Regions from separate parts of the Streptomyces sp. CAU 1734 genome, predicted to be linked through region 2. Evidence: riboswitches for the same ligand, from Rfam matches in the RefSeq annotation. Region 2 holds a riboswitch; the other holds the start of a gene.
What was found. A riboswitch is a leader RNA that binds a small molecule or an ion and turns the genes downstream of it on or off. The one in region 2 is predicted to bind glycine.
Positions count from the first base shown of each region.

Region 1: linked by a shared signal. The riboswitch ahead of gcvP (aminomethyl-transferring glycine dehydrogenase) and the one ahead of gcvT (glycine cleavage system aminomethyltransferase GcvT) in region 2 are both predicted to bind glycine.

Region 1 covers NZ_JBDQQP010000015.1:2,134-17,480, reverse strand. Annotated here, with positions in the region: gene AAFN69_RS26580 (glutamate-cysteine ligase family protein) at 1-1,329, opposite strand, end outside; gene AAFN69_RS26575 (hypothetical protein) at 1,829-2,416, shown strand; gene AAFN69_RS26570 (DUF5999 family protein) at 2,708-2,905, shown strand; gene gcvP (aminomethyl-transferring glycine dehydrogenase) at 3,069-5,954, opposite strand; glycine riboswitch at 6,136-6,232, opposite strand; gene AAFN69_RS26560 (PRC-barrel domain-containing protein) at 6,334-6,729, shown strand; gene AAFN69_RS26555 (DNA polymerase IV) at 6,817-8,430, opposite strand; gene AAFN69_RS26550 (MerR family transcriptional regulator) at 8,575-9,183, opposite strand; gene AAFN69_RS26545 (bifunctional nuclease family protein) at 9,432-9,905, opposite strand; gene AAFN69_RS26540 (MerR family transcriptional regulator) at 9,959-10,732, opposite strand; gene AAFN69_RS26535 (FHA domain-containing protein) at 10,751-11,638, opposite strand; gene AAFN69_RS26530 (DUF881 domain-containing protein) at 11,787-12,542, opposite strand; gene AAFN69_RS26525 (small basic family protein) at 12,626-12,958, opposite strand; gene AAFN69_RS26520 (DUF881 domain-containing protein) at 12,955-13,887, opposite strand; gene AAFN69_RS26515 (mannose-1-phosphate guanyltransferase) at 13,985-15,347, opposite strand, start outside.
Region 2 covers NZ_JBDQQP010000011.1:277,248-292,594, forward strand. Annotated here, with positions in the region: gene glyA (serine hydroxymethyltransferase) at 1-456, opposite strand, end outside; gene gcvH (glycine cleavage system protein GcvH) at 521-898, opposite strand; gene gcvT (glycine cleavage system aminomethyltransferase GcvT) at 1,250-2,374, opposite strand; glycine riboswitch at 2,523-2,615, opposite strand; gene AAFN69_RS22580 (AAA family ATPase) at 2,885-3,556, shown strand; gene AAFN69_RS22585 (enhanced serine sensitivity protein SseB) at 4,018-4,791, shown strand; gene AAFN69_RS22590 (enhanced serine sensitivity protein SseB C-terminal domain-containing protein) at 4,971-5,726, shown strand; gene AAFN69_RS22595 (ABC transporter permease) at 6,406-7,410, shown strand; gene AAFN69_RS22600 (ABC transporter substrate-binding protein) at 7,572-9,359, shown strand; gene AAFN69_RS22605 (ABC transporter permease) at 9,545-10,543, shown strand; gene AAFN69_RS22610 (ABC transporter ATP-binding protein) at 10,540-11,658, shown strand; gene AAFN69_RS22615 (dipeptide ABC transporter ATP-binding protein) at 11,655-12,734, shown strand; gene AAFN69_RS22620 (trimeric intracellular cation channel family protein) at 12,791-13,450, shown strand; gene AAFN69_RS22625 (helix-turn-helix domain-containing protein) at 13,523-14,086, opposite strand; gene AAFN69_RS22630 (hypothetical protein) at 14,094-14,627, opposite strand; gene AAFN69_RS22635 (thioesterase family protein) at 14,742-15,347, shown strand, end outside.

The sequences.
Region 1 (15,347 bases), on a different contig from region 2:
CTCGATGACCCCGAGATACCGGTCGCGGTCGGCCGGATCGACATTCCAGGCGTCCAGCCCCGCCGCGGCCAGCGGCAGGAGTTCGTCCCGTACGAGCTTCACGGCCGGAACCCTGGTGACACCGCCGGCCCGGCCCGGCCGGGGCCAGTGGAGCTCCGCGTCGATGCCGTCGCGGCACGCGGTGTCGAAGTTCTCCGCGGCGGCCTCGAACGGCAGCCGGCTCCACACCGGCCGGGACTCGTCACCGAGCGCCCGCACCAGCCCGTAGAAGAAGGCGGCGTTGGCGATCACATCGGTGACCGTGGGCCCGGCCGGCAGGACCCGGTTCTCCACCCGCAGATGCGGTACGCCGTCGGCGACCCCGTACACCGGGCGGTTCCACCGGTAGACCGTGCCGTTGTGCAGCACCAGCTCCTTCAGTCCGGGCACACCGCCCTCGTCGACGACCCGCAGCGGATCCTCCTCCGCGCAGATCGGCAGCAGCGGGGGGAAGTAGCGCAGATTCTCCTCGAAGAGGTCGTACGCGGAGCTCACCCAGCGCTCGCCGAACCAGGTGCGGGGCCGCACTCCCTGCGCCTGGAGTTCGGGCGGCCGGGTGTCGGTGGCCTGCTGGAAGAGCGGGGGCCGGGACTCCCGCCAGAGCTCCTTGCCGAAGAGGAACGGCGAATTGGCGCCGACCGCGATCTGCACCGCCGCGATGGCCTGCGCCGCGTTCCACACATCGGCGAACCGGGCCGGTGTCACCTGGAGATGCAGCTGCACCGAGGTGCAGGCGGCCTCGGGCGCGATGGAGGCGGAGGTGCAGGTCAGCCGCTCCACACCGGCGATGTCGAGGGTGAAGTCCTCGCCCCGCGCCGCCAGGATCTGTTCATTGAGCATCAGATACCGGTCGGCGTCCGAGAGATTCCCCGAGACCAGATCGTCCTGGACGAGCGTCGGCAGAATGCCGATCATGACAATGCCGGCGCCCACTTCGTTCGCTTTCCGGTCGGCATATCCGAGCCCGGCGCGCAGCTCCTCGGCCAACTGGTCCAGAACCCGGCCGCCGAGCCGGTGCGGAACGATATTTACTTCCAGGTTGAACATTCCGAGCTCGGTCTGAAAATCATGACTCGCGATCCGCTCGAGAACTTCCGCATTCATCATCCGGGGCAGACCGTCCGCTCCCGCGAGATTCAACTCGATCTCCAGGCCCATCAGATTCTTCGGGCGGTCGAACCTCTTCTCGTCCAGCAGTCGCGCCAGTCCCGCCAGGCACTGCTGGAGCTTTCGCCGGTAACGCTGGCGATCGGACAGCGCGAACCTGCCCGCCACGACCTTCTCCCCCATCGAAGGGTCCCTCCTCGACTGTGGGCACCGCGCGCTCTGGTCGCTCGCGTCACGGACGATAATGCCCAGACTTGCTGATCCATAACGCCGCGCGGAGAGTCTGCGACCGATAGGGTGTTGAGAGTGACCGGCGGCACACTTGAAGGCAAGCCGGGCATCGCAGAGTGCAGCACACAGCTAACGCAGGCCCGCGTATGGTGGAAAACACCGTCGGGTTCCGGCCTACCGCCGCCGGGGAGAATTCCCAGGCCGTTGAGGATATTTCCCCGGGAATCCGGCAGATCGCCCATGCCCAAAAGACCTGAACTCCCCTTGCACGCAATATGCGTGAACGCTAGCCGAAACACCATGGGAACGCCTGTCGTATAAACTCGGCTAAAGAGGCAGAGAGTTGGCGCTCGGTGGCCATCCCAGCCCCCTCTGGCCCCACCCGCTGACAGCGACGTCCGCACCCCTGCCCCCGCTTCACCGTGTCTCGCGAGTGAGAGGCGACCCACCCATGCCCCTGCATGTCCTCCCTGCCCCCGCGCCGGCGCTGCGCACCGTCCACATGGCACTCGGCTCCCCCACCGCCGTCCGTGCGAACCACACCCCCGCCCTCCGGTCCGTCCAGGGACCGCTGAGCCCCGAATCCCCTCTTCCGGTCCATGTCCTGGACCGGATAGCCCCGAGCGAGTCCGGGCCCGCCACCCGGCTGACCGGCTGGCGCTTCCTGCTCCGCGGCGGCGAGCGGTACGTGGCCGCCGCCGAGACCGTGCTCACCCCGGACGGCTGGACCTTCTCCCACTTCTTCGAGGGCCCCTACCTCCACTCCACCGAACAGGCCCTGCGGCAGGCCGAGTCGATGAAGACCCGCTTCCAGCCGAGGCTGCTCTCCGTCCCCGAGCTGTACATGCTCACGCTCTGGCTGCACGGGGACATCACCGCGGACGCCTCGTCCGGCACTCCGCTCCCCGCCGACATCCTCGTACCGCTCGCGCCCGCCCCGCCCGGTATCGCCGCCCACCGGCCGCAGCGGGTCGCCGATCTGCTCCCGGTGATGACGCTCCGGCTCGCTCCCGCGCCCCTTCTGGGCACCCCCGCCTGACCTCACCCGCAAGCAGCGCGCCCCGTGACCGGACGGTCACGGGGCGCGCTGCCGTCCGATGGGACTAGCCCGTACCGGCCATGCGGAACCACCCGAAAGGACGGTGGATCGGCGGTGAACCATCCAGCTGGGTGGTACGTCATTAATCAGTGAGACGAGCTGCCGCGAAATCCCTGCGGAATATCGCCCGTGGGGCAACACTGGGATTCGGACCGACAGATACGGGGGGCGGCCATGAACACCTCATCGAGCCGCAGGACACTCACCACATCAGAGCGAAAGAACCCGCCCATGTGCCAGCACCAGCCAGCCTGCCCGACATCCGACTCAGCCGACCGGGACGCCGCGCGCCTCGTGGCGCACCACCCGGAGCAGGGCTGGAGCCTGCTGTGCAATGGGGTGCTGCTCTTCGAGGACACGGGCGAGCTCCTGCCGGACGGGCAGATCATCGCGCCGCACCGGCCGCGCCGGATCGTGACGGCCGCATAGCGCCCCACTCCGTACCGGAGCGGCACGGCCCCCGGTACGGCGCGACGGACACCGCACCGCGGTGCGCGGCACGACAGGCAGTACGACACACGACGAGGGGCCGGCCCGGAGAATTCTCTCCGCACCGGCCCCGACGCATTGCGCATCCGTCAGCGAGTCACCGTCAGTTGTCGTACTCGTCCAGCGGAGGGCAGGAGCAGACGAGGTTGCGGTCGCCGAAGGCACCGTCGATACGGCGCACCGGCGGCCAGTACTTGTCCGCGGTGCTCACTCCGGCCGGGAAGACCGCCTCGTCACGGCTGTAGGCGTGGTCCCACTCGCCGCCGAGCGCGGCCGCGGTGTGCGGGGCGTTCCGCAGCGGGTTGTCCTCGGCGGGCCACTCACCCGCGGCGACCTTCTCGATCTCCGCCCGGATCGCGATCATCGCATCGCAGAAGCGGTCGATCTCGCTCAGATCCTCACTCTCGGTGGGCTCGATCATCAGGGTGCCCGCGACCGGGAAGGACATCGTCGGAGCGTGGAAGCCGTAGTCGATGAGCCGCTTGGCGATGTCGTCCACGCTGACCCCGGTCGCCTTCGAGAGCGGACGGAGGTCGACGATGCACTCGTGCGCGACCAGACCGGCCGGACCGGTGTACAGCACCGGGAAGTGCGGTTCGAGCCGCTTGGCGATGTAGTTGGCGGCGAGCACCGCGACCTGGGTGGCGCGCTTGAGACCGGCGCCGCCCATCAGCCGGACATACGCCCAGGAGATCGGGAGGATGCCGGCGGAACCCCACGGAGCCGCGGAGATCGGACCGACGCCCGTCTCCGGTCCGGCGGTCGGCTGGAGCGGGTGGTTCGGCAGATACGGGGCGAGGTGCTCCCGGACCGCGACCGGGCCGACCCCGGGGCCGCCGCCGCCGTGCGGGATGCAGAAGGTCTTGTGCAGGTTCAGATGCGAGACATCGCCGCCGAACTTGCCCGGCTTGGCGAGCCCGACCAGCGCGTTGAGGTTGGCGCCGTCCACGTACACCTGACCGCCGGCCTCGTGGACCCGGGCGCAGATGTCGGCGACGTGCTCCTCGAAGACACCGTGGGTGGACGGGTAGGTGATCATCAGTACGGAGAGCTCGTCGCGGTACTGCTCGATCCGGGCGCGCAGGTCCTCGATGTCGACCTCGCCGTCGTCGGCGGTCTTGATCACCACGACCTTCATCCCGGCCATCACCGCGCTCGCGGCGTTGGTGCCGTGCGCGGAGGACGGGATCAGGCAGACGGTGCGCTGTTCGTCGCCGTTGGCCCGGTGGTACGCGCGCACCGCGAGGAGTCCGGCGAGCTCGCCCTGGGAGCCGGCGTTGGGCTGGATGGACACCTTGTCGTAGCCGGTGACCTCGGCCAGCCGCTCCTCCAGCTCACGGATGAGGGTGAGGTAGCCGGCGGCCTGGTCGACCGGGGCGAAGGGGTGGATCTGTCCGAACTCGGGCCAGGTGACCGGCTCCATCTCGGTCGTCGCGTTCAGCTTCATGGTGCAGGAGCCGAGCGGGATCATGCCGCGGTCGAGCGCGTAGTCGCGGTCGGCGAGGCGGCGGAGATAGCGGAGCATCGCGGTCTCGGAGCGGTGCTGGTGGAAGACCGGGTGGGCGAGGTAGTCGTCGCCGCGCAGCAGTCCGGCGGGCAGCGCGTCCGCGGCGACCTCGTCCAGCGCCGCCACGTCGCCCTCGGTGCCGAAGGCGGCCCAGACCGCGATCAGATGGGCGCGGGTGGTGGTCTCGTCACAGGAGACGGAGACATGGGAGTCGTCGACGAGGCGGAGGTTGACACCGTCCTCGCGGGCGGCGGCGACCACATCGGCGGCCCGGCCGGGGACATGCGCGGTGAGCGTGTCGAAGTACGCGCCGTGCACCAGCTCGACACCGCCGGCGCGCAGGCCCGCGGCCAGGATGGCGGCCTGGCGGTGGGTGCGCCGGGCGATCGTCCGCAGTCCGTCGGGACCGTGGTAGACGGCGTACATGCCCGCCATCACGGCGAGGAGCACCTGGGCGGTGCAGATGTTGCTGGTCGCCTTCTCGCGGCGGATGTGCTGCTCACGGGTCTGGAGCGCCAGCCGGTACGCCTTGTTCCCGTCGGCGTCCACGGAGACGCCGACGAGCCGGCCGGGGAGGCTGCGCGCGAATTTCTCGCGGACGGCCATATAGCCGGCGTGGGGTCCGCCGAAGCCCATGGGGACACCGAAGCGCTGGGTGGTGCCGACCGCGATGTCCGCGCCGAGCTCACCGGGGGAGGTGAGCAGGGTGAGCGCCAGCAGATCGGCGGCGACGGTGACGACCGCGCCGAGGCCCTGCGCCTCCTCGATGACCGGCTTGAGGTCACGGACGGCGCCGGAGGCGCCCGGGTACTGGAGCAGCACACCGAAGACACCGCGCTCGGCGATCTCGGCGGGGATGCCGTCGCCGAGGTCGGCGGTGACGACCTCGACACCGGTCGGCTCGGCGCGGGTCTCGATCACGGCCAGGGTCTGCGGCAGCACATCGGCGTCGACGAGGAAGACACCGTTCCTGACCTTGCCGACCCGGCGGGCCAGGGACATGGCCTCGGCCGCCGCGGTGCCCTCGTCGAGCAGGGAGGCGCCGGAGGTCGGCAGGCCGGTGAGCTCGGCGACCATGGTCTGGAAGTTCAGCAGGGCTTCCAGCCGGCCCTGGGAGATCTCGGGCTGGTACGGGGTGTAGGCGGTGTACCACGCCGGGTTCTCCATGACATTGCGGAGAATGACCGGCGGGGTGAAGGTGCCGTGGTAACCGAGACCGATCATCGGCGCCAGGACCTTGTTGCGGTCGGCGAGCCCGCGCAGCTCGGCGAGGACCTCGGCCTCGGTACGGGCCTCCGGCAGGCCCAGGGCCTCGGTGCTCTTGATGACATCGGGTACCGCGGCGGCGGTCAGCTCGTCCAGCGAGCCGTATCCCACCTGTGCCAGCATCTTGGCCTGGGCCTCGGCGTCGGGCCCGATGTGGCGCCGCTCGAAGGGAGTGCCTTGCTCCAGCTGGGAGAGCGGAATGCGGTTGGCGGTCATGGCGGAGGGCCTCCTGGTCTGACACGACCTGCGAGGGGCACCACAGCGGATGCCCTGGACGGCCTCCCCCTCTGTCATGTCAACCTGAGAGCTTCACCGGGGCGCCCGCCTGCGACGTCCCGGCTTTCACCGTCGGTGAGAGCGGATGCCGTCCGACGCCCGCCCTGCTTTCCAGAGTGACCTCGTCCGCGCGGTACAGGTGCCTGAGAGATTCCGGGGAGGATTTGCTCCTTCGGCGCCACCGTCGTCCTGCCGGTGGACTCTCCCGCGCGGGGTCAGCAGCCGTTAGCCAGCCTACCAGCGCACCTCTCGAGAATCGCTCAAGTGGCCGATAGCGGAGATCTGCCCTTTCGTATGCATTGAGGAGCAGTTGCGACCTATTGGAGGGACCGTGCAGACCGATATCGATCCGCGCAGCCTGATCGGCCGCAAGGCGTTCGACAGCAATGGGGCCAAGATCGGAACAGTCGACGAGGTGTACCTGGACGACGCGACCGGTACACCCGAATGGGCGGCTGTCCGTACCGGGCTCTTCAGCCGGGACGCTTTCGTCCCGCTGGAACCGAGCACCTTCGTCGACGACATCCTGCGCGTCCCCTACGAACGCTCGCTGATCAAGGACTCACCGGACTTCGGAGTCGGCCGCCATCTCTCTCCCGAGCAGGAGCTTCAGCTCTACCACCACTACGGCCTCGGGCTCTCCCCGGCTCCGGAGACTCCCGCCGCGCCCCCGGAGGACCGCTCCTTCGGGCGGGTGGCGGGCGACGGGGAATGACCCCCCGCGACCCGTCCCGCTCCGCCTCCGCCGGATCGGCGGAGGCGGACGGGCACACCACGGCTCTGCGGGCATGACGGAGGGGCCTCACCCCCGGGCCGCCGGTGAAATCCCCGGGCCGCCGGCCGGAGGAGCGGACGGCGGGCCCTCCCCTTCCTCGCCGGGTGCCGGCGGAGGAGGGTCCTCCCCTCCCCCGCCCGGTGCCGCCGGAGGCGATCCCGGCGCCGCCACCAGGGGCAGCGGGTCGGCGGGGGTCAGCTCGGGGTCGTCGACCCGGAAGGTACGCACCCTCCCCGGCCGGGGTGAATCCGGGGCCTCGAACCGGATGGTGACCCGCCCGACCCCGCTGCCCTGGACCCATCCCGCGCCGTACCGCTCATGGCGCACATCCCGCCCGGCGGACCACTGGCGGACACCGGGGGCCGCATCCTCGCGGAACGGCTCACCGCCCGCCTCCCGCCCCGCCGCCCCGCCGGGATCCGCCGCGGGCCCGCCGCCCCCGGCCACCGCGTCCGCCCCGGCCGGTACGCCGCCGTCCGCATCCGTGCCGGTGCCGGTGCCGGTGCCGGTAGCGGAGGGAGCCGTACCGGACGGAGCCGTACCGTCACTCCCGGCCGACCGGCCGGCCGCCGCGGCCTGGGCGAAGAGATCCTCCTGGGTGTAGTCGGCGAGCCCGGTCACCCCGACACCGAGCAGCCGCACCCCGCCGGTGGTGTCCACCGACTCCAGCAGCCGCGCCGCCGCCTCCCGCACCACCGAGGCATCGTCCGTGGGCCCGCGCAGCGTCTCGGAACGGGTCAGGGTCGAGAAGTCGTACCGCCGCACCTTCAGCACGATCGTCCGCCCGGAGTGCCCGGACGCCCGCAGCCGCTCCACACACCGGTCCGCCAGCCGTTCCACCTCGATCCGGATGGCGATCCGGTCGTGCAGATCCACATCGAAGGTGTCCTCCACCGACACCGATTTCGTGTCACGCTCCGCGACCACCGGCCGGTCGTCGTGCCCCAGCGCCATCCGGTACAGCGCGGCCCCCTGCGCCTTGCCCAGCAGGCGTACGAGCTCGTCCTCCCCCGCCTCGGCCAGATCCGCGCAGACGGTCATCCCGGCCCGCCGCAGATGCTCCCCGGTGGCGGGCCCGACACCGGGCAGGATCCGTACGGACTTCCGTCCCAGCAGCTCGCGCTCGGTCCCCGGCACCATGAGCACCAGCCCGTCCGGCTTGGCCTGCTCGGACGCGATCTTCGCGAGCATCTTGGACCCGGCCAGCCCCACCGACCCGGAGAGCCCGGTAACCGCTCGGATGTCCGCTCGCAGCCGCTCCCCCGCGGCCCGCGCCGACCGCGCGTCGCCGGCGGCGCCGCTCGCCTCCAGATCCACGAAGGCCTCGTCCAGGCTCAGCGGCTCCACCAGCGGCGACAGCTCCCGGAGGAGCCCCATGACCTGCTCGCTGATCCCGCGGTAGAAGGAGAAGCGGGGCACCAGATACGCGGCGTTCGGCGCGAGGCGCCTGGCCTGGGCCATGGGCATCGCCGAGTGCACACCGAAGCGCCTGGCCTCGTACGAGGCGGTGGCCACCACACCGCGCGGCCCCAGCCCGCCGACGACCACCGGTTTTCCGCGCAGGCTGGGTTTCGCCGCCTGCTCGGCGGCGGCGAAGAACGCATCCATGTCCAGATGCAGAATCGTCGGCGCGGGTCTCACACCCCCGATGCTGCCGCACACCACTGACAACGGCCCCGGCCAGGGGCTTCCCCGGCGTGGCCGCCCGCCGGTCCGGAGGTCTCCCGGGCAGCGCGATCAGCACTCCGGCACCGGGGCGCGGCGGGGTATCGGAGTGCCGCGGGGTCAGACCGCTCGATCGCGCCGGCGCCGGGCCAGCTCATCGGCGGGGTTGTGGCCGATCAGGGTCTCACCGGTGTCGACACGCTCACCGTGCAGCCGGGAGAGGGCCGACTCGACATCGCGCCAGACCACGCCGACCGCGATACCGAAGATCCCCTGTCCCCCCTGGAGCAGATCGACGACCTCGTCCGGCGAGGAACACTCGTAGACGGTCGCCCCGTCGCTCATGAGCGTCATCCGTTCGAGATCCGCGCAGCCGCGGGCGCGCAGATGCAGGACGGCGGCCCGGATGTTCTGGAGCGCCACACCCGTGTCCAGGAAACGCTTGACGATCTTGAGAACGACCACGTCCCGGAGGCTGTAGAGCCGCTGGGTGCCGGATCCGCAGGCCGAGCGGACACTCGGCTCGACCAGGCCCGTACGGGCCCAGTAGTCCAGCTGCCGATAGGTGATCCCGGCCGCCGCACACGCCGTGGGTCCGCGATATCCCACCGTGTCGGCCGGATGGTCGGCCACACTCCCGGGGAGCCTCTCGGGGAGCGGATACGGCCCGCTCTCCCCCAGACCACGTCCGAGGGCACCCCCCACCGCACCGTCGCCGCTGTTTCTCACGCCGACCTCCGTCCTTGACCTGCCCAACTCGACGGTAGGCAGTGACCAGGGGCGCGTCAACGATCGCCACACTCGGCACGCCGAGCGACAATCACCCCAAGAGTGGTTTCACGTGGCCCGAATCGGGGAAAGAGTACTCGAATGGGCGTGAAACGCCCGCACTCGCCACACGCACTCGCGCCCGCTGCCGGACCACCGCCTACGGTGGCCGCCGGGACAGGGGCGGCCACCTGCGCGCCGTTCAGCGGTCACTGGCTATTGGTACCGAAGTCCTCGGGCGAAATCTGATCGAGGAACTCGCGGAATTTCTCCACCTCGTCCTCCTGCTCGTCCGGAATCGCGATGCCGGCGTCGTCGAGCACTCCGTCACTGCCGAAAATCGGCGTGCCGGTGCGCAGGGCGAGCGCTATGGCATCGGATGGGCGAGCACTGACCTCCACCCCACTGGCGAAGACCAGCTCCGCATAGAAGACCCCGTCCCGCAGGTCGGTGATGCGGACCTCGGTCAGCTCCTGGCCCACCGCCTCCAGCACGTCCTTGAAAAGGTCGTGCGTCAGCGGTCTGGCAGGAGCCATGCCCTGTTGGGCAAAGGCAATGGCGGTAGCCTCCCCGGGACCAATCCAAATGGGGAGGTACCGATCGCCTCCCACTTCACGCAGGAGCACGATCGGTTGGTTGGAGGGCATTTCCACCCGGACACCCACAACGTCGAGCTCGTTCACACAGTAACCCTAGGACGTGCCCGACCCGTTTGGGTAGTCGGGCACATCCCCGGTCAGTGAAGCCGGACTCCCAGCGCGATCTGCACCAAGGCCGAATGAAGCCTTATCGACAGGGCCGCGAGCTCTTTTGCGGTGGCCTCCGCATGCGCTCTGGTCTGCGGATTGCGATGGCGCCGCAGGGGTGCGACCACCTGTTCGATCAGCCCGGCCTCCCGCTCGGCGGAGGCCCTCATGGCGCGAAGATGGCGCGGTTCCAGACCGAATCTGCCCAGCTCCGCCACCAGCCTGGCCACAGCGACCGACTCGGCGTCGTACCCGCCGCCGGCATGCTGCACGATCAGGCCGTACGACTCCCAGTCGGCCAGCTCCGCCTCTCCCACCTCCGCGGCGGCCAGCAGCTCCGCCCGGCCCACCCGGGACGCCGTACGGGGCTCACCGTCCGTCTCCCAGGCGACGGCGGGCAGCTCCTGCCGGTCGGCCGGGAGCTGCGGGCCGCGGTCCGGCAGCGCCGGCTGTTCGCCCCTGGCCACGGCGTCGAGGTGCTCACGGATCACCTTCAGCGGAAGATAGTGGTCCCGCTGCATCCGCAGCACCTGCGCCAGCCGCTCCACATCCTCCGAGGTGAACTTCCGGTACCCGGAGGGGGTACGGCGCGGCTCGACCAGCCCCTCCGCCTCCAGAAAACGGATCTTGGAGATCGTGACCTCGGGAAACTCGTCCCGGAGGCGGCCGAGCACCGTACCGATGCTCATCAGCCGCTCACCCGCGGCCTGCCGCTCCCCGGCGGTGGCGGTGCCGTGGCCGGCACCGCCCGTCGGTGTTCGCATGTGCCTTCCCTGGCGGGGTTACATGCCCCGCTGGCTCGCGTAGAAGACCAGACGGTACTTGCCGATCTGGACCTCGTCGCCGTTGGCCAGATAGACCGAGTCGATCCGCTCGCGATTGACATAGGTGCCGTTGAGGCTGCCGACATCGGCGACGCTGAAGCTGCCGTCGGGGCCCCTGCGGAATTCCACATGACGCCGCGAGACGGTCACGTCGTCGAGGAAGATGTCGCTCTGCGGGTGACGGCCGGCCGTGGTCAGCTCACCGTCGAGAAGGAAGCGGCTGCCCGAATTGGGCCCGCGGCGCACCACCAGCAGCGCCGAACCGAGCGGCAGCGCCTCGACCGCGGCCTGAGCCTCGGGCGAGAGCGACGGCAGCTGGGTCTGCCCCGTCATCTCGGAGTCATATGCCTCGAGACCGGAGATGGAGATCGTCGAGGTGGTCTCCGACGCGCGCTCGGCGGGGACGGCCCCGGCCCGCAGCGGCGCACCGCAATTGGAGCAGAACCTGCTGGACAGCGGATTCCGGTTCCCGCACCTCGAACAAACCGTCACGCCCGCCATGGACGGATCCTCCTGCCGCGGCTGTCCCCCATGGGGATTGGTCGCATACGGATCGTGAGGAAACCCTCCACCCGTACTTGAGGCTTGTGATTCACCGAAACCTATGCGGCCGGGACCGGCAGGGTCAACAGACGACGCGCCGGGCCCGCCGGGAATGTCACCGCCCGTCCCGGACACCTGGTCCCGGAAGAGCGGGCGGTCCCCGCCCTGCTCCTCATTCTCACCACTGCGGCGCGCACGGTGCCTGGCGTTGCCGCCGTCCTCGCGTGCGCTCTTGCCGAACAACTTCGCAAACAACTTCACGGGCGATTCCCCTTGACCGAAATAGACCCGCCCGTGGGGCAGGACGAACCCTCAATGACCACACCTGCCGACCCGGACACCCTCACAACGTCCGTGCCCGTCAGACAGTTTCCACCACACGGCACATGTTCGATGTGCCGACCCCCCGCAACCGCTTGCCCCGGCCGGCGGATGCTCATGCGCTCCCGCCTCACTGGTCCGACGACCGAGCGTAGTCAGGCCGCTCCGCCCGTCGCAAGGCGTCAACCACGATCTTCTCCGAGCGGGCCACCGTGGCGGTGGCCTGCTCCTTCTCCAGTGTCTGCACCACACCGCCGGGAATGTTCAGGGCGGGCTCCAGATCCTGCGGCTTTCCGATGACCTTGAAGATGTACGGCGCGCCGATCCGGTTCCCGTCCACCTCGATGTCACCACCCGTCCCGGTGAAATATGTGTCCGCCACAACCCTGTTGCCATTGACCTGGATCGCCTCGGCACCCGCGGCCCGCAGCTCCTGAATGGCGTCGAGCAGCATGTCCGCCTCCACGGCGCCGGACCGGTCCTCGATGGTGAGGGTGATGCCGGGACCCTGCGCCGCGACAGTACCCGCCAGGATGCCCAGCTGCTGCTCCTTCTGCCGGGTCTGCTTGCGGGCCTCCTCCGCCTGGTCCGAACTGTTCTCCAGCTCGGTCCGCTGCTCCTCCAGGCGCTGCTTCTCGTCCGCCAGCCGCTGCGAGCGGTTGTCCAGCTCGTCCAGGATGCGGACCAGGTCCTCCTGGCGCGCGCCGCGCAGAGCGCTGTTGTCACTGGTGGACCGGACCTGGATGGCCAGCCCCAGACCGAGGACGAACAGCAGCACGGCGACGGTGAGTTGAGCACGGGTCACCCGCGGCGGCCAGAGGCCGGCCACCAGGCGCTGACGCCCCGTCCGCCCGGTTCCGCCCGCCGCGGACGGCGCCTTGGGCACGGCCTCGGACGGGGGTGCGGCGCTGTCGGACGCGGCGGGACCGGTTCCCGGGGTCCGCTGGTTCTCCTCGCTGTTCACCGGCGTCACGCCCGGAAGACGTGGCGGCGGATCGCGGCCGCGTTGGAGAAGATCCGGATACCGAGGACCACGACCACACCCGTGGAGAGCTGCGCGCCGACCCCGAGCTTGTCGCCGAGAAAGACGATCAGGGCGGCCACGACCACATTCGAGAGGAAGGAGACGACGAAGACCTTGTCCACGAAGATGCCGTCCAGCATGGCCCGCAGACCGCCGAACACGGCGTCCAGCGCGGCGACCACGGCGATCGGAAGGTAGGGCTCGACCACCGCCGGAACCTCGGGCCGGACGAGCAGTCCGGCCACGACTCCCACGACGAGCCCCAGTACGGCGATCACGATATGCCCTTCCCTGTGTCTGCCGTACCCTGCCCGCCGCCAGTCACGGCGCCGGCGGTTCTCGGCTCTGCTGTACGTACGATCAGGCTCGGGGCAGCCGGAAGACGGACCCTGTCCTTGGCCGAGATGGCGTACCTGACCTTGAAGTTCTCCCGCAGCGCATGCAGATACTGCCCGTCCGCGCTGTCCCGGAAGGTCGTGCCCAGCGTCTTCCCGTCCCCCACCGCGAGCACCCGGTAGGGCGGCACCAGCGGCCTGTTGTCGACCAGTATGGCGTCCCCGGCGGCCCGGATGGCGGAGAGGGCGGTCAGCCGCTGGCCGTTGATGGCGATGGCCTCCGCACCGGATTCCCACAGGCCGTTGACGACCCGCTGCATGTCGCGGTCCCTGACCCGGCCCGTATCGCTGAAGCCGCTGGTCTCCCGCGGACCGTCACCGCCCTGGCCGGTGCCCTCCGCGTCATCGACCATGAGCTCGATGCCCCGGCCCTCGACCTCGGTCGCTCCCGCGAGCAGGGAGGCCAGGTGTTCCGCCTCGCCGCCCTGGGTCCGCAGCGCCTTGCGCTGCCGCTCCCGCACATCGTCACGGAGTCTGTCGACCTCGCGCTCCAGGGCGTCCGCGTCGGAGGTCTCGCCGTCGATGCGGTCGATGAGCTCCTCGCGCTCCTTCGCCAGCACGGGGGCGGAGACCCGGGCCTCGGCCGCGCCGACGGTGACCACCATCGCGGCGAGCACGAGCCCCGCCGCGAGCCCGAGTTTGGCGCGCAGCGGCCGGGGCAGCCCGCCGGCACCCTCCGCCTGTCTGCGGGCGGTGGCCTCGGCGTACCCCTCGTCCAGGCTGTGCTCCATCACCGTCGTCAGCAGCGACATGGAGGCGTCGGGGCGCGGGGGCGGGGAACCTGTGCTCCGAACGGGGGGCTGCTGCGACATGCCGCACATCGTCGCACGTCGTGGCCGCTACCGCCGAATGGCCCCACCGGTGTACCGGCGACCGCCCTCGGGCCGCCGCCGGTACACCGGTCACACCTCAGTGACCTGCGCTCTCCACAACGCCGGCCCACTCGTCGAGCAGTGCCTGAGCCGATGCGTCATCCGGCCCCTCGGCCCACAAATGGGTGACGGCCTCGGACGGATCGGGCAGCACCATCACCCACCGGCCGTCGGACTCCACCACCCGTACACCGTCGGTGGTGTCGACATGACGGTCGGCGGCCGCCTCCACCACCCGCCGCATGACGAGCCCCTTGACGGCCCAGGGGGTGGCGAGGTCGCGCTTGAGCACATGCGCCCGCGGAATGCGCGCGTCGATCTGGCTGAGGGTGAGCTGCGTACGCGCCACCAGCCCCACCAGCCGCACCAGGGCCGCCGTGCCGTCGAAGACACTGCTGAACTCGGGCACGATGAATCCGCCGCGGCCGTCACCGCCGAAGATGGTGGTCTCCTCCCGGCCCACCCTGGTCAGATCGTCGGGTGAGGTCGTCGTCCACTCCACCTGGGTGCCGTGGTACGCGGCGACCTGCTCGGCGATCCTGGTCGTGGTGACCGGCAGAGCCACCCGGCCGCTGCGGCGTTCCGCCGCGACCAGGTCGAGGAGGACCAGCAGCGCGCGGTCGTCCTCGATGATTCTGCCCTGCTCGTCCACGAGGGAGAGCCGTTCGCCGACGGGGTCGAAGCGCACCCCGAAGGCGGCACGTGCGGAGGCCACGATCTCCCCGAGCCGCACCAGGCCGGCCCGGCGGGTGTCCGCGGTCTCCGTGGGCCTGGCCTCGTCCAGCCCCGGATTGATGGTGAGTGCGTCCACCCCGAGCCGTCCGAGCAGACTGGGCAGAACAAGCCCGGCACTGCCGTTGGAGGCGTCCACCACGACCTTGAGGCCGGAGTCGGCGATTCCCGTGGTGTCGATATTGCGCAGCAGGGATCCGGTGTACGAGTCGAAGACGCTCGCCGGGAAGTAGAGGTCCCCGATCTCCCCGGGGAAGGCCCGCCGGTACTCCTGACGGGCGTACACCCGGTCCAGCTTGCGCTGCCCGGCCTGCGACAGGTCGGCACCGCGCTCGTCGAAGAACATGATGTCCACCGAGTCGGGCACACCCGGCGAGGTCCGGATCATGATGCCGCCGGCGCTGCCCCGGGCGGTCTGCTGCCGGGCGACCGGCAGCGGCACGTTCTCCAGATCCCGCACATCGATGGCGCTGGCCTGGAGCGCCGAGATCACGGCCCGCTTCAGTGCCCGCGCGCCCCGGGAGTGGTCACGCGCGGTGGTGACGGTCGATCCCTTCTTGAGTGTGGTGGCGTACGCGCCGGCGAGCCGGACGGCGAGCTCGGGGGTGATCTCAACATTGAGGATGCCCGAGACGCCCCTGGTGCCGAAGAGATGCGCCTGTCCGCGC
Region 2 (15,347 bases):
GCCGGTGGTGTTGTCCACGTGGTACGCGACCACGTTGTAGAGCTTGCCGGAGAAGTTGATCTTCATGCCGTGGGTCAGGTGCCCGCCGTGCGCGAGGTTCAGACCCATGATCGTGTCGCCGGGCTTGAGCAGCGCGAACATCGCCGCCGCGTTGGCCTGGGCACCCGAGTGCGGCTGCACATTGGCGTGCTCGGCGCCGAAGAGCTCCTTGATGCGGTCGATGGCGATCTGCTCGATCACATCGACGTGCTCACAGCCGCCGTAGTAGCGGCGGCCGGGGTAGCCCTCGGCGTACTTGTTGGTGAGGACCGAACCCTGGGCCTCCATGACCGCGACCGGAGCGAAGTTCTCCGAGGCGATCATTTCCAGGGTCGACTGCTGACGGTGAAGCTCGGCGTCGACGGCGGCGGCGACATCCGGGTCCAGCTCATGGAGAGGGGTGTTGAGAAGCGACATCTCGGTTCCCTGTCGTGGTCGTGGTCGTGGTCAAGAGGCGGGCGCGGCGATGATGCGCGGTGGATCAGCCCGCGGCGAAGGCGGTGTACTCGTCGGCGGAGAGCAGATCGTCCTGCTCGCCGCTGACCCGCACCTTGAAGAGCCAGCCGCCCTCGAACGGAGCGGTGTTCACCAGCGACGGGTCGTCGACCACGTTCTGGTTGAACTCGGTGACCTCGCCCGAGACGGGGGAGTACAGGTCACTCACGGACTTCGTCGACTCCAGCTCACCGCAGGACTCGCCCGCGGTCACCGTGGAGCCCACCTCGGGGAGCTGGGCGTAGACGACATCGCCGAGCGCACTCGCCGCGAATTCGGTGATGCCGACCGTCGAGACGCCGTCCTCGGCGACCGACAGCCACTCGTGCTCCTTGCTGTAACGCAGCTGCTGGGGGTTGCTCATGACCTGAATTCTCCTGTACGCGGAAGGGGCTGATGAACGTGGTGAGGGCGGCGGGAGGTGCTGATGGTCACTTCCGGCGCCGTGACGGCCGTATCCGGGGTTCCGGATGCCGTCCCCGGGGGTATCGGTGATCGCCCGCCAGGCCCGGCGGGCGGGGCCGGCCGATCGTGTCGGCGGCCGGTGTGTCCGGCGGTGTCCGAAGGAGCCGTACGGGCCGGCGGCCGGAGCGCACGGGCCGCCGACGGTTCCCCCGGCCGGGCGCGGCGGGGCGCCCGGGCCCTCAGACGGCGGAAGCGGCCGGCCGGAGCGCGGCGGCCGGGACGGGCCGGGGCCCGCCCCGCCCGCGCGGAGTCACTTCTGCCGCTTGTAGAAGGGCAGTGCGACGACTTCGTACGCCTCGTGGGTACCCCGGATGTCGACTCCGACGCCCTCCGTGCCCGGGGCCGCGTGGGCCGCGTCCACATAGGCGATGGCGATCGGCTTCCCCAGGGTGGGGGAGGGCGCTCCGGAGGTGACCTCGCCGACGGTCTCGCCCCCGGCGACCACCGAGAAGCCGGCGCGCGGCACCCGGCGGCCCGCGGCGATCAGCCCGACCAGCTTGCGCGGCGGGCTGGCCTCGGCACGCGCGGCGGCCTCGGTGAGGGCCGCGCGCCCGACGAAATCACCGGTCTTCTCGAACTTCACGACCCGGCCCAGACCGGCGTCGAAGGGGGTGAGCGCGGTGGTCAGCTCGTGTCCGTACAGCGGCATCCCCGCCTCCAGGCGGAGCGTGTCCCGGCAGGACAGCCCGCAGGGGATCAGCCCGGCCGAGGCGCCCGCCTCGGTCAGCGCGCGCCACAGCTCCTCGGCGTGCCGGGGCTCCACGAAGAGCTCGAAGCCGTCCTCGCCGGTGTAGCCGGTACGGGCGATCAGCGCGGGGACCCCGGCGACTGTGCCCGGGAGCCCGGCGTAGTACTTCAGACCGTCCAGATCGGCGTCCGTGACCGACTTCAGGATGCCCGGGGACTCCGGACCCTGGACGGCGATCAGCGCGTAATTGTCCCGGTCGTCCCGGACCTCGGCGTCGAAATCGGCCGACCGCTCGATCAGCGCGTCCAGTACGGTCTGCGCGTTTCCGGCGTTCGCCACCACCATGTACTCGGGCGTCTCGGGAGCGCCGAGCCGGTAGACGATCAGATCGTCCAGGATGCCGCCGTCCTCGCGGCAGATCATGGTGTAGCGGGCCCGGCCGGCCCCGATCGAGCCGATGTTGCCGACCAGCGCGTAATCGAGCAGCGCGGCGGCCTGCGGCCCCGTCACGGTGATCTCGCCCATGTGGGAGAGGTCGAAGAGGCCCGCCCGGTTGCGCACGGCCTGGTGCTCGTCGCGCTCGCTGGCGTACCGCAGGGGCATGTCCCAGCCCGCGAAGTCGGTCATGGTCGCGCCCAGCGAACGATGCAGCGCATCGAGGGCGGTCCGGCGAGGGGCGTTGCTCATGAAAGGGGCTCCCAGGGCATGACGGCGAGGACAATCCTCCCCATCTGTCATCGGAACCTGAGAGGTTCACCACGACCCGGCGTACAGGTGGTCGCGGTTTGCACCTTGGGTGGAGCCCCGGAACGGCGGCTCGCTTTTCAGATCTGCCTCATCACGCGCGGTACGGGGCCTGAGAGATTCAAGGGAGGAACTTGCTCCTTCGGCGCCCGGCACGGGGCCGGGACTCTCCCGCGTGGATTCAAGCGGCCGGTATGCAGTTGGCGGGCACATCATTGCACGCCCGGCGGCTCCATGGGGGTCCGGAGCCGGGCCTTCTCGCCGGCTCTCCGGCGCCGCGCCGGCCTCCCCCGACGGCCGCCCGGCCGGCCGGGCGGGCCGCCGCCCCTGTTTCCGCCGGAGCCGTTCGCCACACGCCGGACGCGCATCAGACGCAAATCAGTTGCGCCCCATTACCATTTCTTTACGCTTCTTGGGCAAGTGTGAGGGAGACCTGACATGGGGGAGGGTGTGATGACGTTGCAGCACTCCGGTGCCTACGCCACGACCACGGGTGTGCCCGCGCCACCGGCGGCGGCCGTCCGGAAGATCGGGAAGCTGCTGGGCGGACCCACGCCCGTCCTGCGTGATCTGCGCGCCCGCGCGGGGCGCAGCCCCCGGCGGCTGCTGTTCGCCTCCGGTGACGTGGTCGTCGTCTCCGGCCTCCCCGGCAGCGGAAAGTCCACCCTGATCCGGCGCGCGGTCCGGGGCCGGGGCATCGACTCGCAGAACACCCGGGACCGCTGGGACTCCCGGATGCCCGGATTCCTGCCGTACGCCGTCTACCGCCCCCTGGTCCGTTTCTCCCACTACGCCGGGCTCCGGCACGCCCTGCGGTCGGGTGCCAGTGTCGTGGTCCACGACTGCGGCACCCAGGCCTGGGTACGCCGCTGGCTGGCGCGCGAGGCCCGGCGCCGGGGCGGGGCCCTCCATCTCGTCCTGCTCGACGTCCCGCCGGATATCGCCCGGCAGGGCCAGCGGGAGCGCGGCCGGGGTGTCTCCGGTTACGCCTTCGCCCGGCACCGGCGCGCGGTCGGCGGCCTGATCGGCGACGCGGAGGCGGGGAGACTGCCGCGGGGGGTCGCCTCGGCGGTCCTGCTGGACCGCGATGCCGCGTCCGTACTGAATCTGCTCGGCTTCGAGTGACGGCCGCCTGACCGCCTGACCGCCTGGCTGTCTGACCGTCTGAACCGTTTGGCTGTCCGGTCCGCCGACCTGGCGATCGGCCGCGGCCACGCCTCGCGGCGGGCGGGGAGGGAGCCGCCCGCGCGCCGGGGCCCGCCGCCGGGCGCTCGGCCTCCGCGCGTTCCCGTACCCGTGTCGTGAGCGGGCGCGGTGGTGCTCGCCTCGCCCCGACCCGCGCCCCTCCTCCGCCGGGCTCTCGGCCGCCCCCGCCGGCCGCCATCCCGCCCCGGCGCGAACGGACCCCGGCAAGCCGCCCCGGGCACCGCCGGTGTCACTCGCCCGCCCCGCCTCCCTCCCCAGGCGATATACGGCGAAGTGCCCCGTCATGCGCGCGCGGTCGTGCCCCGTCGCCCTCCCCGGCATTAGGGTCGGGGGGACAAGGCGTGGGGAGACCGGCACCGCCGGGGGAGAGGGCCAGCAACATGACCATTCCGGAACAGGCGCATCAGCAGCCGCAGCAAGGCGGCTGGCCCGCGAACGAGCTCGAAGAGGTGCTCGCCGCATCGCTCGGCAACCCCTCCGCCGGGCCCCGGATCGTCGAAGTGCTCGGCCGCAGCCACCTGTGGGTACCGCTGCCCCGGGGCGGTTCCCCCGAGAGCCGCGACCTCGATCTCCCCACCATGGACATCGACGACGGGGCGTACGTCCCCGTCTTCAGCTCCGAGCAGCAGTTCACGGCCTGCGCCGGCCCCCACATGTCCTTCACCATCGCCCCCGCCCGCGAATTCGCCCGCGGGCTCCCCCCGCAGCTCGGTATCGCGGTCAACCCCGGCGGTGCCGTCGGCATCCCGCTGCCGCCGGAGGCCGTCGCCGAGCTCTGCCGGACCGGGCGCACCCCGCTCGACGGGCCCGCGAGCGGCGGCAGGGTGCGGCTGTTCGAGCCCGACTGGCAGCAGGAGCCGGTCGACTTCCTCGCCGCCGCCGCCGGGGAGTTCCAGGCCGCGGGCGTGGTGGCCACCGCCCGCCGGGCGCTCGCCTCCATCGAGGGCGATCCCCCCGTCCTCTTCATCGGGGTCCAGCTCGCCTCCCGGGAGGGCGCCGAGCAGAGCGCCCCGCTGGACGCTCTCGGCCGCGCTCTCGGCCGGGTCCAGCCGCCCTGGCCGGTCAATCTCATCCTGCTCGACATGGCGCAGGATCCGGTGGTCGAGTGGATGATCACCCAGGTGCGGCCGTTCTACCAGCGCGATCATCACTAGTACCGGCACCGCCGGCCGGCGGCGGTGCCCGCCGGTCCGGATGCCCGGGCCGCCGCCGCCGACCGCTGCCGGAGCGGCCGATTAAGCTGGCTTCCCGGCCCGGCCTCCACCCGCGCCCGACCCCCTGCGGTCCGGAGGCCGAGGCCACACGCATGCAGTTCGGAGAGGGGCGGAACAGGGTGAGCGCGTCAGGCACCGCGGCGGCCGGGCAGGTCGAGCACATGCTGCGCCAGGTGACCCCCGGACGCTACGACGCGTACGAGGCACTGCTCAAGGCGCTCGCCGACCCGGCGAACGGCCAGGTCTGGATGCTGCTCTGGCACGGCGGGCCGGGCTCGCCCGACGCCCAGTACGGCAACATGGAGATCGACGGCATCGGGTACGCCCCCTGTGTCACCTCCGCGCAGGAGCTCGCCGTCTCCGGCTGGAACCGCTCCCACGAAGTGGTCAGCGGTGTCGACATCGCCCGCTCCCTCTTCCCCGAGCGCTGGGGAATCTGGCTCAACCCCCATGCCCCCGGCGGCGGTGTCGGCATTCCCTGGCCCGACCTCCGCCGGATCGCCACCGGCCTCGACCGGATGCCCGCCGGCCCGCTGCGGCTCTCCGAGCCCGCGATCGAGATCCCGCACTTCTACGCCCTGCTCGCTCAGAACGCCCACCGCACCACCCCCATCCGGTCGCTGCGGCGGGCCTGGGTGCAGCCGGCCCTGGGAGCCCCCTATCTCGTCATCGGGCTGGATCTGTACGACACCACCCGGCCGTCCGTGGACGCGGTGCGGGCGATGATGCAGCAGTCGATCGCGGCGGTCCCGGACGGGCTGCCCGTCTCCACCGTCGCCATGTCCGACGCGTACGACCCGGTCTCGCTCTGGCTGCGCGCCCATGCCCGCCCCTTCTACGACCGTGACGCCCACGGGGTCACCGGCCGCGCCTGACCCTCCCCGGAGACCCCCGCACACCACCCCCACCGGCCGGCACAGCAGCCCGCCCCGGCCCGTGCGCCCCGGCGCACGGCGCGCCGTCATGTGTACCCGCCCGCCCTCCGGATACGCCCCCGGTGCCGTCGTGCGCCGCTCCCGGAGGCGGATCTCATCGGCGCGATCCGGCCATGCGCGGATCGGCGCTCTCCGCACGCCCCAACTCGCCAGTAGCCCAGCCTTGATCGCATATGTGAAGGGCGTGGCAAGCGCCCGCGCGGTTCTTCCATGTCATGTCCGCGCTATGACCTGCCGATCACACCCCGCAGACGCAAGGGCCCTTCGAAATCCAAGCCCGAAGAGGTGTCCGAATGTCGGTGAGGTGTTCAACTGGCGTCCCTTTTTGGCCAATTGGAGTTCCGCTCAGCCGGAGTTCCCGTCCGGATAACGGAAGACAGCGACACTCATCACGGTTGGGCAACCATTCCGCGAGGGGTCTGGCGGCTGATCGCGCGGCCGTTGAAGACTCCCGCAGCAAGGGAGCGGTTCGCTCCTGCGCACGGCGTGCTTCACGGGCATCTCGCGGGTACCTCTCGTACCAACAGCCCCGCACGCAGCAGAGGTTCGGTACCAAGCGGAACCGCCGCAGCGGCGGGTACGGGCCGGCCATGTCCGGCCGAGAGGGGTCCCCACCACGATGACGGCACCATTGCACGACACGAGCGCGGACGCGGAGCGGACCGCGACGGCCGATGTCGCGGCGGCTGAAGTCAAGACGGCGGTCGAGGGGCGCTCACTGCGCCGCATCGCCTGGTCGCGGCTCAAGCGCGACCGGCTCGCGCTCGCCGGTGGCATCGTTGTCCTCCTGCTGATCCTCACCGCCGTCTTCGCCCCGCTGATCGTGAGCTGGCTGGGCCATCCGCCCAATGAATTCCACCAGGACAAGATCGATCCGCTCTTCGGCACCCCCAAGGGGTCCTTCGGCGGCATGAGTTCGGAACATCTGCTCGGTCTCGAACCCAACAACGGCCGCGATGTCTTCAGCCGGATCGTCTACGGCGCGCGGATCTCCCTGCTGGTGGCCTTCCTCGCCGCCCTGGTCGCCGTGGTGCTCGGCACCGTCCTCGGGATCGTCGCCGGCTACTTCGGCGGCTGGGCCGACTCGGTCATCAGCCGGGTGATGGACATGCTGCTGGCCTTCCCGCAGCTCCTCTTCATCATCTCGCTGGTCTCGGTCCTGCCCAACGATCTCTTCGGAATGACCGGCAGCAGCGTCCGCATCTCCATTCTCGTCGGGGTGATCGGCTTCTTCGGCTGGCCCTATGTCGGGCGCATCGTCCGCGGCCAGACCCTCTCGCTCCGCGAGAAGGAGTACATCGAAGCCGCCCGCAGCCTCGGCGCCGGCCGCCGCTATGTGCTCTTCAAGGAGCTGCTGCCCAATCTGGTGGCCCCGATCACCGTGTACGCCACGCTGATGATCCCCACCAACATCCTCACCGAGGCCGCGCTCAGCTTCCTCGGCGCGGGAGTCCGCCCGCCCACCGCCTCCTGGGGGCAGATGCTCTCCACGGCGGTGGAGACCTACCAGTCCAACCCCACCTTCATGGTGGTGCCCGGTCTGGCGATCTTCGTGACGGTGCTCGCCTTCAACCTCTTCGGCGACGGTGTGCGCGACGCCCTCGATCCCAAGGGCAGCCGATGACCGGGCCCGGCCGGTGTTGCCCGGCCCCGCGGCGGCCCGCCCCGCCGCCCCCACCGCGCCACTGAACAACACCGCCCCCGCCACACGGGCCGGGCGGCTCCCCGACCGTTCCCCGGCAAAGAGGCGGGGGAACCGTGCTACCCCCGGAGGTTCCAGGAACTATGACTTCCCTGCGTTCGTCGAGGACGAGGACCAGGCGCATCGCCGGAGCGGCGCTCGTCGTGGCCGCCCTCACGGCCACCGCGGCGTGCGGCGGCGGTGGCGGTTCCCAGGACGGGGAGGGCGGTGACGGCAAGGCCGCCGGCTACAACGCGGCCATGACCGGTGTCGCCAACCCCTCCGCCAAGAAGGGCGGCACGCTCAAGTTCATCGGCAAGCAGGATCTGGACTCCACCGATCCGCAGCGCCAGTACTACGGCATGGCCTGGGACTTCTCCCGCTTCTACGCCCGCCAGCTCGTCTCGTACGCCCCCAAGCCGGGCGCGGGCGGCGCCGAACTCGTCCCCGACCTGGCCAAGGCCAAGGGGGTCGTCACCAACGACGGCAAGACCTACACCTATGAGCTGCGCGACGGGATCGCCTGGGAGGACGGCTCGCCGATCACCTCCAAGGACATCAAGTACGGCATCCAGCGCGTCTGGGCCGCGGATGTCATCACCGGCGGGCCGCAGTATCTGCGCCAGGTCCTGGACCCGGAGAACACCTACCCGGGCCCGTACAAGGACACCAGCCCGGACAAGCTGGGCCTGAAGGCCATCGAGACCCCCGACGACAAGACGATCATCTTCCATCTGCCGACCGCCAACGGCGACTTCGAGCAGATGCTGGCGATGCCGTCCGGGTCCCCGGTGAAGCGGGAGAAGGACACGGCCGGCAAGTACCAGCTCAAGCCCTTCTCCTCGGGCCCGTACAAATTCGAGTCGTACGCGCCGAAGAAGAGCGCCGTACTGGTCCGCAACGACAAGTGGCAGAAGTCCACCGACCCGATCCGCGCCGCGCTGCCGGACAAGGTCACGCTCACCATCAACTCGAACATCGAGGCGATCGACGAGCTGCTCATCAAGGGCGAGTACGACCTGGACCTGAACGCCACCGGCATGTCCCAGGCCGGCCGCACCAAGGCCCTCCAGGGCCACAAGGCCAATCTCGACAACATCGAGACCAGCTTCATCCGCTATGTCGACATCGCCACCAAGGTGGCCCCGTTCGACAACATCGAGTGCCGCAAGGCCGTGATCTACGCCGCCGACTACGCCTCGATGCAGCAGGTCCGCGGCGGCCCGGACGCCGGCGGCGACATCGCCACCAACATGCTGCCCAAGTCCATCAAGGGCTCGGACGACTACGACCCGTACGGCATCCTCGCCCGCAAGGGCAAGCCCGATGTCGAGAAGGCCAAGGCCGCCCTCAAGGCATGCGGCAAGCCCGGCGGCTTCTCCACCAACATCAGCGCCCGCAGCAACAACCCCGGCGAGGTGCAGACCGCCGAGGCGCTCCAGCAGTCGCTGAACGCGGTCGGCATCAAGACCGAGGTCGAGACGATCGACGGCGCCGAGTCCTCCAGCATCACCGGCTCGCCCGCCGTGGTGAAGAAGCGCGGTCTCGGTCTGGTCATGACCGGCTGGGGTCCGGACTTCCCGACCGGGCAGGGCTTCTCCCAGCCGATCATCGACGGCCGCTTCATCGTCGGCAACGGCAACTACAACGTCTCCGAGACCAATGACCCGAAGATCAACAAGTTCTTCGACGACGCGCTCAAGGAGACCGACCCCGACAAGGCCGGCGCGATCTACCAGCAGATGAACCACGCCGTCGCCGACCTCGCGGTCCAGATGCCGTTCATCTACGAGAAGAACTTCACCTGGCGCGGCTCGCGGCTGACCAACGCCTACTCCAGCGGTGCGTACAACGGCCGTTACGACTATGTCTCCCTGGGCGTCGTCAAGTAGCGGCACTCCCCGGTGACCCGTACGGGCACCCGCGCACCCGCCCGCCGCGGCGGGTGCGCGCACCCCCGTCGCACCGCCCCACCATCGCCCAACCCGCCAGTCCCGAAGGGCAGGTGATGGCCTCGGGCGGCGGCCCGCGCGGACCCTGAGCCAGGGCTCCGCGGGCCGCCGCCGGGCCGCGCACAGTGCTTGCATACGTCATCCGGCGATTGTTCGCCGTCGCCATGATGCTGCTGGTCGTCACCCTGACGACCTTCGTCATCTTCTTCGTGCTCCCCAAGTGGGCGGGCTCGGACCCGGCGTATCTCTTCGCCGGAAAGCAGACCGACGAGGCCGCCATCGAGGGCATCCGGCAGAAACTGGGTCTCGCCGATCCGGTGCTGGTGCAGTTCTGGAACTTCGTCCAGGGCCTCTTCGCCGGCCGCGAGTACGCCAACGGCCCGGACGTCACCAGCTGCCCGGCCCCCTGCTTCGGCTACTCCTTCCGCACCGAGCAGGAGGTGTGGCCGCTGCTCACCGAGGCGATGCCGGTCACGCTCTCGCTCGCCGCGGGCGCCTGTGTGCTCTGGGTCACCGGCGGGGTGGCGGCGGGTGTGGTCTCCGCCCTGCGCCGGGGCACCCTGTGGGACCGGGCCGCCATGACGGTCGCCCTCGCCGGGGTCTCGCTGCCGATCTACTTCACCGGACTGATCTCGCTGGCGGTCTTCAGCTATCAGCTGGACTGGATCAGCGGGGTGTACACCCCGGTCGAGGAGGATCCCCTCCAGTGGTTCCGGACCCTGATCCTGCCCTGGATCACCCTCGCCTTCCTCTACGCGGCGATGTACGCCCGGCTCACCCGCGCCACCATGCTGGAGATCATGGGCGAGGACTACATCCGCACCGCCCGCGCCAAGGGCCTCACCGAGCGGGTCGTCATCGGACGGCACGCCATGCGCTCCACCTGGACCCCGGTGCTGACCCTGCTGGGACTCGACCTCGGCGCCCTGCTCGGCGGGGCGGTGCTCACCGAGTCCACCTACAGCCTGCCCGGCCTCGGACGGCTCGCCATCGAGTCCATCGAGTCCAAGGATCTGCCGCTGATCCTGGGCGTCACCCTCTTCGCGGCGCTCTTCATCTGTGTCGCCAACCTCGTCGTGGACCTTCTGTACGCCGTCGTCGACCCGCGAGTGAGGATCGGATGACCATCCCCATCGAAGAATCCGGCTCCGCCGCCCCCGCGGGGCTTCCGGGAACGGTCGCCCCGCCCGGTTCACCGGCCCCCGACGCCTTTCTCGAAGTCCGCGATCTGCGGGTGCACTTCCCCACCGACGACGGTCTGGTCAAATCCGTCGACGGGCTGAGCTTCCGGCTGGAGAAGGGGAAGACCCTCGGCATCGTCGGCGAGTCGGGCTCGGGCAAGTCCGTCACCTCGCTGGGGATCATGGGCCTGCACACCGCCGGCCAGTACGGACGGAACAAGGCGCGGATCTCCGGGGAGGTCTGGCTGGACGGCCGGGAGCTGCTCGGCGCCCATCCGGACGAGGTGCGGAAGCTGCGCGGCCGGAACATGGCGATGATCTTCCAGGACCCGCTGTCGGCGCTCCATCCGTACTACACGATCGGCCGCCAGATCGTGGAGGCGTACCGGGTCCACCACGACACGGACAAGAAGACCGCCCGCAAGAGGGCGGTCGAACTGCTCGACCGGGTCGGCATCCCGCAGCCCGACAAGCGGGTCGACAGCTATCCGCACGAGTTCTCCGGCGGGATGCGCCAGCGCGCGATGATCGCGATGGCGCTGGTCAACAATCCGGAGCTGCTGATCGCCGACGAGCCCACCACCGCGCTCGACGTGACCGTGCAGGCCCAGATCCTCGATCTGATCCGCGATCTCCAGAAGGAGTTCGGCAGTGCGGTGATCGTCATCACCCACGACCTCGGGGTGGTCGCCGAGCTCGCCGACGACATCCTGGTGATGTACGGCGGCCGGTGTGTCGAGCGCGGGCCCGCCGAGCGGGTCTTCCACGAGCCCCAGCACCCCTACACCTGGGGGCTGCTGGGCTCGATGCCCCGGATCGACCGCGAGCAGACCGAGCGGCTGATCCCGGTCAAGGGCTCCCCGCCCAGTCTGATCAACATCCCCGACGGCTGTGCCTTCAACCCGCGCTGCCCCTACGCCGACGTCCCGGAGGGGAACCGGACGCGTACCGTCCGCCCCGAGCTCCACTCCGCGGGCGGCCGGCACTTCTCCGCCTGTCACATGGCGCAGGAGGAGCGGACGCGGATCTGGACCGAAGAGATTGCGCCGAAGCTGTGAGCGACCGAGTGAACATTCCCGCGCAGAAGCCGCCGGCCACCGCCCCGGACGCACTGCTGAGGGTCGACGGCCTGGTCAAGCACTTCCCCATCCGCGAGGGTCTGCTCCGGCGGCGGACCGGCGCCGTCCAGGCGGTCGACGGGCTCACCTTCGATGTGCGCCCGGGGGAGACCCTGGGCGTGGTGGGTGAGTCCGGCTGTGGCAAGTCGACCATGGGGCGGCTGATCACCCGGCTGCTCGAACCGACCGGCGGCCGGATCGAATTCCAGGGACACGACATCACCCATCTCGGGGTGGGGGCCATGCGCCCGCTGCGCCGCGATGTCCAGATGATCTTCCAGGATCCGTACTCCTCGCTGAACCCCCGGCACACCATCGGCACCATCGTCTCGGCGCCGTTCCGGCTCCAGGGCATCACCCCCGACGGCGGGGTGAAGAAGGAGGTCCAGCGGCTGCTGGAGCTGGTGGGCCTCAATCCGGAGCACTACAACCGCTATCCGCACGAATTCTCCGGCGGCCAGCGGCAGCGCGTCGGCATCGCCCGGGCCCTGGCCCTGAAGCCCAAGCTGGTGGTCGCGGACGAGCCGGTCTCCGCGCTCGATGTCTCCATCCAGGCGCAGGTGGTCAATCTCCTGGACGACCTCCAGGAGGAGCTGGGGCTCACCTATGTGATCATCGCCCACGACCTCTCCGTCATCCGCCATGTCTCGGACCGGATCGCGGTGATGTATCTGGGGAAGATCGTGGAGCTGGCGGACCGCGGGGCGCTGTACGCGTCGCCGATGCATCCCTACACCAGGGCGCTGATGTCGGCGGTGCCCGTACCGGACCCCCGGCGGCGCGGGGCGCGGAGCGAGCGGATCCTGCTCAAGGGCGATGTGCCCTCGCCGATCTCACCGCCGCTCGGCTGCCGGTTCCACACCCGGTGCTGGAAGGCGACCGAGATCTGCACCACACAGGAGCCGCCGCTGGTCGAGCTGCGTCCGGGGCAACAGGTGGCCTGCCACCACCCGGAGGGCGTCACTGCCGCGGCGGAGACCCCGGATCCGGCCCCCGCACCCGGCGCGAAGGAGTAGCGCACCCCCGGTCCGGCGGAGCCGGGACGACCGCCGCGAGACGGCACAATCGTCCGGTGCTCCAAGAATTGTTCACGCCCTCCGTCCAGCATGCGCTCGACCTCGCCGGAATCTTCGTCTTCGCGATCTCCGGCGCACTCCTCGCCGTACGCAAGAACTTCGATGTCTTCGGCATCGCCGTCCTCGCCGAGGTGACCGCGCTGGGCGGCGGGCTGCTGCGCGACCTGATCATCGGGGCCGTCCCGCCGGCGGCCTTCACCGACCTCGGCTACTTCCTGATGCCGCTGGTGGCCACGGTCCTGGTCTTCTTCCTCCACCCCCATGTGGAGCGGATCCAGGTCGCCGTCAATGTCTTCGACGCGGCCGGCCTCGGGCTCTTCTGTGTGACCGGCACCGTCAAGGCGTACGAGTACGGTCTCGGCCTGACCTCGTCGGCGGCGCTCGGCGTGGCGACCGCGGTCGGCGGCGGTGTGCTCCGCGATGTGCTGGCGAACGAGGTTCCCTCACTGCTGCGCTGGGACCGTGATCTCTACGCCGTCCCCGCGATCGTGGGCGCGACCATGGTGGTCCTCTGTCTCCGCTTCGACACCCTGGACGCGCTCACCAGCGCGCTCGCCGCCGCGACCGCCTTCGTGCTGCGGCTGCTCGCGATGCGCTACCACTGGCGGGCGCCGCGCGCCTGGAACCGGCGTTCGGCGACGGCGGAGGAGAGCTGACACGGCGCCCGCCCCCGTACGGCACCGGTCCGCGGGGGCGGGCACACGAGGCGGGTCAGCCTCCGCGCCGGGTCACTTCCAGAGCCGCGAGAGCAGCTGCCGCAGCGCCCCGGCCGTCAGGTCGCCGTCCGCCTCCGGGCGTTCCAGGGCCCAGGAGTCGAGGGCTTCGAGCACCCCGGTGGTCGCCACCGTCACCAGCTCGATGCCCGGTTCGTCACCGATGAGACCGAGCCGCCGGCCGTTCTCGATGAAGTCCCGGATCCAGGGGTGGCCGCCCGGCTGTTCCCGGGGACGGGCGGAGAGCACGGCGCGGTCGTCCGGATGGGCGCGCAGATGGGCCCGGAGCCGGTCGCTCCCCGCCCCGGCCCGCTCCCACAGTTCGTCCTCTGTCGCCGCCTCAGTCCACGGCCCGAGCGCGGCCAGCGCCCGCTCGGCGGCGTCGGCGACCACCTCACCGAAGAGATCGTCCTTTCCGTCGAAGTAGTGGTAGGCGGATGTCTTGGAGATCCCGGCGTCGGTGATGATCCGGTTGAACGAGGCGCCGTCCTTCCCGTCACGTGCGAAATGGGCGCGGGCGACGGCAAGGATGGCTGCCTTGGCGTCGGCGGGCAGCCGCTGAAAACGGGGCAGGGCCATGGCTCCCTCAGGGTCGGTACACAGGTGAAACGGCCGTATTGCCGGTGGCAAGCGCGCGTCGGACGCGGGCCGTCATGATCCAGTGTGCAACCCAGAGCGGAATGGCGATCGCCCCGCCGAGGTAACCGGGTGTCCCGGGGAGGAGCGACAGGATCTGGAAGGCGCACCAGGCGTACCCCAGTACGGCCCAGCGGCGCACCGCCTCCGGCGCGGTCCGGCCGTCCGCGGTGAGCGAGCGGGTGAGATTCCGGACGATGTAGAAGTCCTCGGTGAAGTTGTACGGAATCGCGAACATCCACCACACCGAGGCCGGGGACGCGGCCCGGTCCTCGGGCCCGATCAGGGCGAGGGTCCGCTGGAGCAGCCGGCAGTAGAGCGCCACCAGCCCGAAGAAGACGGCGACGGTGAGCAGGGCGCCGGATATCCCCAGAGCGGAGACCTCGCGGAGGATGCCGGGGTCGGCACCGGGGGACCAGAGGGGCCTGCTGATCAGGGCCGTGACCAGAACAGTGCCCAGGACTTTGACGATGATGGTCGGCATACGCAGAGAGTGTACTACTGGTACACCCCTATGGTGCGTGCCACTGGTTCCTCTTTTGTGATCGGCGGCCGCAAAAAGCTACCGCTCAGTACGTGATTGTTGTACGGTGCCGCCATGGCACAGGCAGTTCAGGCATCCATCGGGGACAGCGAATTCGACCGCGACACCGCCGTCACCCCGCGCACACCGGGCGTCTACGACGCGGAACTCTCGGCGGGCTGGACAATCCTCCGCGCCGTCAACGGCGGCTATCTGCTCGCCATCCTCGGCCGCGCGCTCGCCCACGCGCTGCCCCACCCCGACCCGTTCACCGTCTCCGCCCACTACCTCAGCGCGTCCCAGCCGGGCCCCGCGGTGATCCGGACCGAGACCGTGCGCACCGGCCGCACCCTCTCCACCGGCCAGGCATCCCTCTTCCAGTACGCGGAGGACGGCACCGAGACCGAACGCATCCGCGTGCTCGCCACCCACGGCGACCTCGACGCACTCCCCGACGACGTCCGCACCTCCGCCACCCCGCCGCGGATCCCCCCGTACGGGAAATGCCTCGGCCCCGCCGACGGCCCGGCCCCCGACATCGCCGGCAGCTCGGAGATCATGAACCGGCTGGCCATCCGGCTCGACCCCGCCACCGTCGGCTGGGTCGTCGGCGCGCCCTCCGGAAAAGGCGAGATGCGCGGCTGGTTCGCCCTCGCCGACGGCCGGGACGCCGACCCGCTC